DNA from 3 places in the Spongiibacter tropicus DSM 19543 genome. Region 1 is predicted to be linked to each of the others. Evidence: predicted binding sites of a transcription regulator. Region 1 holds the regulator's gene; each other region holds the start of a gene.
The links. The regulator sigma-54, encoded in region 1, starts transcription at its own class of promoters, with help from an activator protein. The targets are predictions, from matches to a motif close to TGGCACANNNNTTGCNNT.

Region 1 (3,080 bases):
TCGCCCGGCATGGCGCTGTCCGGCGGCGAGCGCCGACGCGTCGAAATCGCTCGCGCGCTGGCGACAGAGCCGAGTTTTATTTTGCTCGACGAGCCCTTTGCCGGCGTCGACCCCATCTCGGTTAACGACATACAGCACATTATTCGACACCTTCAGGCCCGCGGAATCGGCGTGTTAATCACCGATCACAATGTACGAGAAACCCTCGATATCTGCGAAAAAGCCTACATCGTCGGCGAAGGTCGTATTGTTGCCGAAGGCAACGCCGAATCCGTACTCAACAACCAGGTCGTCAGGGATATTTATCTTGGCGATAAGTTCACGTTGTGATAGGAAAAATCGGCACAGCAATTGCTTTATACGCCTATTGCAGCCGCTCTCCGGCAGGACTACACTGACCTTAAAGTGCCGCCAATCAGGCACAAATGTCTTCAGAATTTGGTGTAGTAGAAACCGCTGCCTATGAAACAATCGCTCCAGCTTAAAGTCGGTCAGCAGCTGACCATGACCCCCCAGCTGCAACAGGCGATTCGTTTATTGCAACTGTCCACCCTCGACCTTCAACAGGAAATCCAGTCTGCTTTGGACTCCAATCCGCTTCTGGAACTGGAGGAAGAAAACGACACCCCCGAGCAAGACAGCAACAGTCAGTCAAAAAGCAGCGATACCAAAAACGACAGCAGCAGCAACGAAAGCGAGCCCACCGCCAGCGACGCAGACAGCGAATGGGCCGAGCGCAGCGAAATACCCGAGGACCTGCCGGTAGACAGCCAATGGGATGACGTTTACCAAAGCTCCGGCCCGGCGAGCAGCGCTCCCAGCGGCGATGACGATTACAGCAATGACTACCGCCACGGCAGCTCAGATTCCCTGCAAGACCACCTGCGCTGGCAGCTCAACCTGAGTCGCCTGTCTGAAATCGATCAGTTCATTGCCGATGCCATCATCGACGCCATCGACGAAAAAGGCCGCCTGACCGTCACGCCTGAAGAGTTGGTGGATGCCTTCGACAATGAAGACGTCGAAATCGAAGAAGTCCACGCCGTCCTTCACTTGATTCAGCAGTTTGACCCCCCTGGCGTCGGTGGCCGGGATTTACAGGAGTGTCTGCTTATTCAGTTGCGGCAGTTGCCCCGCGAGACGCTTTATCTGCAAGAGGCCATGCAGATTGTAGAGCAGCATATGGACCAGCTCGGCAACCGCGACTACAACCAGATTATGCGCCGCTGTCGCCTCAAGGAAGATCAGCTTCGGGATACACTGCTGCTGATCCAGTCCCTGAACCCCACGCCCGGCGATGCAATCAGTAGCGGCGATACCGAATACGTCGTCCCGGATGTCTTCGTCAGTAAAAAAGACGGCCGCTGGCTGGTGGAACTCAACCCGGATATTGCCCCGAAAATCCAAATCAACTCGCACTATGCGGCACTGGCCAAAAGCAGTACCAGCAGCGAAAAAGACTATATTCGCGACAACCTCCAGGAAGCGCGCTGGTTTATCAAAAGTCTGCAGAGCCGCAATGAAACCCTGATGAAAGTCGCCAGCAAAATCGTCGAGTATCAGCGAGGCTTTCTCGAATACGGCGACGAGGCGATGAAACCGTTGGTGTTGCATGACATTGCCGACGCCGTGGGCATGCACGAATCCACGATCTCGCGGGTCACCACCCAGAAGTACATGCATACACCGCGGGGCATTTACGAGCTGAAATACTTTTTCTCCAGCCACGTATCGACCGATACCGGCGGCGAGTGCTCATCGACCGCCATTCGCGCGCTGATCAAAAAGCTGATCGCCGCAGAAAATCCGCGAAAGCCACTCAGCGACAGCAAGATTACCGAACTGTTGGCCGAACAGGGTATCAAGGTCGCGCGGAGAACCATCGCCAAGTACCGAGAATCACTGGTCATTCCCCCCTCTAATGAGCGGAAGCGACTGGTATAGCTGGCTGCGTTAAATCGCGCAGCCCTGACCCTACGCCGGGAGGCGCAGGACGATCTGAGTGTAAAAGGAGCAAGATATGCAGATAACTGTCAGTGGTCACCACGTTGAAGTTACACCGGCACTGCGTGAATACGTCAATAACAAGCTTGCCAAACTGCAACGACATTTCGACAATATCACCAATACGGACGTTACGCTCTCAGTCGAGAAGCTGGTACAAAAAGCGGAAGCGACAGTGCATGTGGCAGGCGCGGACCTGTTTGCCACATGCGAATCGGAAGATATGTATGCTGCGATCGACAGCCTGACCGACAAGCTGGATCGCCAGTTGATCAAACACAAGGAAAAACACCTGGGCCGGTAAGCGCCGGGCCGGTTTTTCCGGATACCTAATAATATGAGCCTTAATGCGATACTGAGCCAAGGACGTACCCACTGGGGTACGTCCGTAGGCAGTAAAAAACGTCTTCTTGAACAGATCTCGATATTTGTCGCCGACGACAATAGCCAGTTCAACGCTGACGATCTGTTCAACGAACTCCTTGCCCGAGAGCGACTGGGTAGCACGGGTATCGGTCACGGGGTTGCGATTCCCCACTGCCGAAGCCAGCAGTGTACGGCGATTACCGGCATTCTGCTGAAGCTCGCCGAGCCCATCGATTTCGAGGCCATCGACGATCAACCCGTCGACCTGGTGTTCGCACTCATTGTTCCTGCGGAAGCCCACGACGAGCACATCAAAGTGCTGGCCAGTCTAGCCAATGTGTTTAACGACGACGGCTTTCGTCAACAGCTGCGCAACGCGGGCAGCGATGAAGCCCTGTACACTACTGCTGTAACCCGCGCGCCCTGATCGCCATGAAACTGATCATTATCAGTGGCCGCTCGGGATCAGGGAAAAGTACGGCACTTCATCAACTGGAGGACGAGGGCTTTTACGCCATCGACAATCTACCAGTTTCCCTGTTACCGGCGCTGGTACATGAGCTCTCGCAAAGCCAGCTCAAGGTCCATCAACAGGTCGCCGTTTGTATCGACGCCCGCAACTCTCCTGACGAACTCTCGCGCTTCAAGTCCCTTTGCGAGCAGGTTCGGGACCTCGCACAGTTGCGAATCATTTTTCTGGATGCCAGCGA
Region 2 (3,080 bases), on a different contig from region 1:
GTAGGCCGCACTGGTATCCAACGCTTCCAGCTTACCGCGCTCAGCAGCCGGCGCCGCAAACGTATTGCGCTCGGCCAGTGCTTTGATATCCAGCAGACCCGTATCACCACTAATGGGCTTGGAGCCCTCGCGCACGAATTTCATGCCATTGTAGTCTTTGGGGTTGTGGCTCGCAGTAACAGCAATGCCGCCATCCATGTCGGCGTGGGACGTCGCGAAGTAAATTTCCTCGGTCCCGCAAAGGCCGATATCATAAACATCTACCCCCGCGTCACGCAGACCGTCACTCAGCGCGCCTTTGATGGCTTCACTGCTAAGGCGAATATCGTGCCCCACTACGACCTTTTTCGGCTGAATCACCTCCGCGAAGGCGCGACCGATACGGTATGCAATGTCTTCATTCAACTGGTCGGGAATACGCCCACGCACATCGTAGGCTTTAAAACAGCTTAATTCCTGCATAAGTACCTCAGCCCTGACCGTCTTCGTAAACATTCTCGTAAACGTAGTTAGTGGCCTCGATAAAGCCAGGCACACTGCCACAGTCAAAGCGGCGTCCGCGGAATTTGTAAGCCAGCACACAACCGTTCTGCGCCTGCGTCATCAGGGCATCGGTGAGCTGAATTTCTCCATTTTTACCGGGGGGCGTGTCACGAATAATGTCAAAAATATCCGGGGTCAGAATATAGCGACCAATCACCGCCAAATTACTCGGCGCATCTTCCGGCTTGGGCTTCTCAACCATGTCTTTCACTCGGAACAGACCATTCCCCATGTCATCGCCGGCAATGACACCGTACTTTTCGATGTTCTCCATCGGGACTTCCTGAATGGCGACAATGCTGCAGCGAAACTGGTTGTAGAGCTTCACCATTTGCGTCATGACACCGTCGTCGCCGGGGTTCACACACAAGTCGTCAGACAGGATTACGCCGAAGGCCTCGTTACCGACGAGACACTCGCCCGTCAAAATGGCATGCCCCAAGCCCTTCATCTCGCGCTGGCGGGTCATCATGAACGTGCCCTCACTCAACACCTTGCGGATGCTGGTCAGGTAGGACTCTTTGCTGGTGCCGGCAATCTGGTTTTCCAGTTCGAAGCTAATATCAAAATGATCAGCAATTGCCCGTTTGCCACGCCCGGTTACCAACGCGATTTGGTTCAGCCCAGCTTCAATAGATTCTTCAACCCCGTACTGCACCAACGGCTTGTTCACGATCGGCAGCATTTCTTTGGGCATTGATTTTGTAGCTGGCAAGAAGCGGGTGCCATAGCCGGCAACCGGGAAGAGGCATTTTCTAATCATAGTCAATCCTGTTGTTGTGATAAGCGACTCAATCCATAGTGAGCCCCACGCGTGAATTCTCCCAGCACAACTGGGAATGCGCAATCGCCGCACAGTCTAATGTGCGCGGCTTACCAATTTGTGACAGCAATCTTTGGGCCAATGTTGACATTTTTGTGTGCTCGAACGGGCCTTATGCTACTATGCGCGCAACTGTTTTCTCACTGAAAAGTCTTATTTCTCATGTCTCTTACCCATAAAAACAGCTTTACCAAAGAAGAACTCATCGACTGCGGACACGGCCGCCTTTTCGGCCCCGGCAACCCGCGACTGCCCGTCGACAACATGCTGATGCTAGACCGCATCACCCATATCAGCGGCGAGGGCGGCGAGTACGGCAAGGGTCAGCTGGTGGCCGAACTGGATATCCATCCGGACCTCTGGTTCTTCGACTGCCACTTTATCGATGACCCCGTTATGCCCGGCTGCCTCGGCCTGGATGCCATGTGGCAGCTGGTCGGTTTTTTTCTCGGCTGGCGTGGCAATGGCGGCAAGGGGCGCGCACTCGGCGCGGGTGAAATCAAGTTCACCGGACAAATTCTTCCGGATACCAAGCTGGTCACTTACACTTTGAACTTTAAGCGCCTGATCGAGCGTAAGCTGGTCATGGGTATCGCCGATGGCGAAGTCGCTGTCGACGGCAAAGTGATCTACACCGCCAAGGATCTGCGGGTTGGCCTGTTCAAGGACGACGCCAACTTCGCCTGAGTCGCAGGCCGCAGTACAACACTCATAGAACTGAACACAGGACAATAACGAGGTAAACATGAAACGTGTTGTTGTAACCGGGATGGGTATCGTCTCCAGCATCGGCAATGATATCAGCCAGGCCCTCTCGTCACTGCAAAACGGCAGCTCCGGTATTCGCGCCAACGAGACCTATAAGGAAATGGGCTTTCGCAGCCAGATCTCTGGCTCGATTCGCGACCTGGACCTGAAAGAGCATATCGACCGCAAACAACTGCGCTTTATGGGCGACGCGGCAGCCTTCGCCTATGTCGCCATGCAAGAAGCCATCAGTGATGCCGGGCTGGAAGAGAAAGACCTCGATAATGAGCGCACCGGCATTATCGCTGGCAGCGGCGGCGCCTCATCGGCCAACCTGATTGAATCCGCCGATATCGTCCGCGAACGCGGCGTAAAACGCGTCGGCCCCTACCGTGTTACCCAAACCATGGGCAGTACCGTTTCCGCCTGCTTGGCAACACCGTTCAAGATCAAAGGGGTCAACTACTCGATTTCTTCCGCCTGCGCCACCAGCGCACACTGTATCGGCAATGCCGCTGAGCTGATCCAGCTTGGCAAGCAAGACATTATCTTCGCCGGGGGTGGCGAAGAGGAACACTGGACACTGAGCTGCCTGTTCGACGCCATGGGCGCCCTGTCGACCAAGTACAATGACTCGCCGGAACAAGCCTCCCGGCCCTACGACGCCAATCGCGATGGTTTTGTCATCGCCGGCGGTGCGGGCATGGTCGTTCTGGAAGAGCTGGAACACGCCAAGGCCCGCGGTGCAAAAATTTACGGCGAACTGGTCGGCTACGGCGCCACCTCAGACGGCTATGATATGGTCGCGCCGAGCGGCGAGGGCGCAGCACGCTGCATGCGCTTAGCTCTGCAAGGCGTTAACAGCGATGTTGACTACATCAACTCCCACGGCACCTCGACCCCCGCAGGCGACATGCAGGAGCTGAAAGCCATTAAGCAAGCCTATGGCGAGCAGCCTATTCCGGTT
Region 3 (3,080 bases), on a different contig from region 1:
CATTGAGGTCGTCGGCGTCACTGAGCGCCGCCCACACGGTGGCCGCATCGAGGTATTCATACACACCGTCAGTCGCCAGCAGAAAGACATCACCTGCACGCAGCGGCAGTGCCCGATAGTCGATTTCCAGCGGTTCCTCCACGCCCAGCGCGCGGCTCAGATAGCTTTCCTCGCGGGATATACGCAGGCGGTGGTCTTTGGTGAGCTGTTCCAGCTCACCCGCTTGCAGGCGATAAATGCGCGCATCGCCCACATGAAACAGGTGGGCCGTAGCCGCTTTGATCACCAGCGCACTAAAGGTGCAGACATAGCCCCGGTCGGCATCGTGGCGGTATTCGCTGCGGCGGGTTTGCGATACCAGCCAGGAATTGCTGGCGGCGATCACGCGCTCGGCCGCGGTGCGCACCGACCAGGCTTCGGAGGTACAGAAGTAGTCATCGAGAAAGCTTTGCACGGCACTCGCACTGGCGATCTGGCTGACCGGACTGGAGCTGATGCCATCGGCGATGGCAACGGCGGCGCCCTTGAGGCTGAGCTGGGGCTCGGGGGGAATCCTCGCGGCGCAGGCGTCCTGATTGTCGACCTTGCGTCCCTTATCTGAATACTGGCCGACACTCAGTTGCAGTCGCGGCGGTGTGGCTGCCACGTTTGCCCCGGCTACACTGGCCGGGGCCGTGGGACGGTTCATGCAGAGGTCGTCGCCGCTTTGGCAGCCGGTGCTGCAGCCACTTTTCGCTTGGCGCCGGTGCGCACATGCGTGGTGTAGAGAGTCAGGCCGGTGAACGCCAGACCGCCAACCAGGTTGCCCAGTGCGGTGGGGATTTCATTCCAGAAGAAGTAATCACCAATGGAGAATTCGCCGCCCATAATCATCGCGAAGGGGAACAGGAACATGTTCACCACCGAGTGCTCGAAGCCCATGAAGAAGAACAACATGATGGGCATCCACATCGCCAGCACCTTGCCACTGACGTGGGTGGAAATCATCGCGCCGACAACGCCCATCGACACCATCCAGTTACACAACATGCCGCGAATGAAAATGGTGAGCCAGCCGTCCATGCCGTAGGCCGCGTAGCCCACGGTACGCGATTCACCGATACTGGCCACTTTCTCGGCGATCGCGCCGCCATCGGTGTTGTAACCCATGGTGAAGATGTACGACATCATCACCGCCACGGTAAAGGCACCGGCAAAGTTGCCGACAAACACCAGCCCCCAGTTGCGCAAAATTTGTGAGGGGGTGACGCCGGGGCGCTTATCCAGCCAGGCCAATGGCGTGAGCATGAAGACGCCGGTCAGCAGGTCGAAGCCCATCAGGTAGAGCATGCAAAAGCCCACCGGGAAGAGAATCGCGCCGATCAGAAACACCCCGGTTTGCACCGCCACAGTTACCGCAAACACCGCCGCCAGTGCCAGAATGGCGCCCGCCATATAACCGCGAATCAGGGTATCGCGAGTGGACATGTGAACCTTGGATTCACCCGCGTCGACCATTTTGGTCACGAACTCGGAAGGAACTAAATAAGCCATAGAATTAGCCTCGCTCAGCGTTTAATGCACTACTTTCGATAAATGGTTTGAAGCCGCCCAAAGCGCATAAAAAAAGCGCCCGCACTTACCCCGCTTGCTGCAGGTCAGTGTCGGACGCCTTTATCCGGATACGCTCAATGTCGATCGAAGCCAGCCTTGGCCTCGAGTGATTTACGTTTCGCAAGCCTCGTGCCAATTAGGCAAAGCGGGGTAAGTTGTTGCAGAGAAAGGATTTATTGGAATCTCGGGAACGCCGCGCAAAGCAACAACATGCGTTGCACTGGTGCAGGCGCTGCAAACGCTGCGCCGTATTGGATCAAAACACAGTGAAATTAAGGCGCGATATGACGCCTACAAATTCAGCCTCCAGGCAATGAGCAAGGTATAACTCGCCGCCCTCGTCGAATCGAGGGCCAGTCAAGCCTGTCGCCGCAATGTTGAGCTAGCCTGCACAGTTCTGCGCTCTGCAATTGCTAGAGTCAGAACCGCTTCGCTATGATGGTGCCACCGTTCTAACCCGACTTGCTGCGCTTCCCGCTTTGTTCGCGAAGTGCCCTGTGCATTGCTGTGAACAATAACGCCTTAACCAACAACATCGCGGCATGGCTTTTCTTATTCCTTACCGCACTCTTTGCGCCATCGCTGCTGGCAGCAGACTCGCCGTGCCAGTTTCAATGGGATGCGAGCGCTGCGCCGATGACAGCGCTGGCCGGTCAGTGGTGCGCGCAGAGTGGCGACGCCAGCGGGCAGCTCAACGTGCCCGGCACCTGGCACAATACCCGGCTGGCAGAAGCCCGGGTGCCCGGCGATGCCGAAGTGCACTACCGCCTGACGGTGAAACACGGCGAGCTTGACCGCTCACTGGCCATTCGCCTGCCTCGCCCCTACGACAGTTATCGCCTGCGGGTTAACGGTCGCGAGCTGCTGGCAACCGGCCGATACAGTGCTTCCGGTCACGATGAACGCTACCCGCACTATGCCCAGTTTTATGCCAGCGGCGACCAGAGCCTGATTGAGGTCGATGTTGCCAACCAGCAGTTCATTGCCGGGGGCATGCGCTCGCCCCCCATATTGGGGCTGGCCGATGACATGTATGAATGGCGGGCCAGAGAGCTGGCCATTGAAGGCTTTCAGTCCGGACTGCTGGTGTTGATGGCCTTTATCCAGCTCGGCCAGTTTGCCGCCGCGCGGCGTGTCTATGCCGCCCAGCTTTTCTTCGGATTAACCTGTTTGTCGGTGGCGGTTTTTTCCAGCCTTGGCGGCGAACAGTGGCTGAGCCTGTTGCTAGCACCGTGGCACCTGGCTCCCGACCTGCATTTGCGCTGGGCGATGATTCCCCTTGCCATTCTCGGTTTAAGCGAATTCAGCGCGCAGCTCTTTCCCGATGAGTTTCATCGCCGCCCCCGACAATACTGGCGCGCCATTACTGTCGTCTTCCTGCTGGGAAGCCTGCTGCTGCCCAGCCGCCCTCTGGCCGTGCTGTTCTGGGCAATGGAGAGCGCAGCCCTGCTGATGTCGGGTTATATCCTGTTCGCCACCTTCCGTGC

Region 2: galU (UTP--glucose-1-phosphate uridylyltransferase GalU) is a predicted target of sigma-54. The motif match lies at 1,430-1,447, and genes of this name have one in related genera.
Region 3: G411_RS0107425 (formate/nitrite transporter family protein) is a predicted target of sigma-54. The motif match lies at 1,711-1,728, and genes of this name have one in related genera.

The regions. Positions count from the first base shown of each region.
Region 1 is NZ_ATUS01000002.1:240,572-243,651, forward strand. Features, by position in the region: gene lptB (LPS export ABC transporter ATP-binding protein) at 1-330, shown strand, start outside; gene G411_RS0112775 (RNA polymerase factor sigma-54) at 463-1,944, shown strand; gene hpf (ribosome hibernation-promoting factor, HPF/YfiA family) at 2,021-2,308, shown strand; gene ptsN (PTS IIA-like nitrogen regulatory protein PtsN) at 2,342-2,797, shown strand; gene rapZ (RNase adapter RapZ) at 2,803-3,080, shown strand, end outside.
Region 2 is NZ_ATUS01000006.1:32,698-35,777, reverse strand. Features, by position in the region: gene G411_RS0117815 (phosphohexomutase domain-containing protein) at 1-462, opposite strand, end outside; gene galU (UTP--glucose-1-phosphate uridylyltransferase GalU) at 470-1,306, opposite strand; gene fabA (bifunctional 3-hydroxydecanoyl-ACP dehydratase/trans-2-decenoyl-ACP isomerase) at 1,529-2,053, shown strand; gene fabB (beta-ketoacyl-ACP synthase I) at 2,112-3,080, shown strand, end outside.
Region 3 is NZ_ATUS01000001.1:1,584,459-1,587,538, forward strand. Features, by position in the region: gene G411_RS0107420 (bifunctional protein-serine/threonine kinase/phosphatase) at 1-688, opposite strand, end outside; gene G411_RS0107425 (formate/nitrite transporter family protein) at 685-1,533, opposite strand; gene G411_RS0107430 (ATP-binding protein) at 2,230-3,080, shown strand, end outside.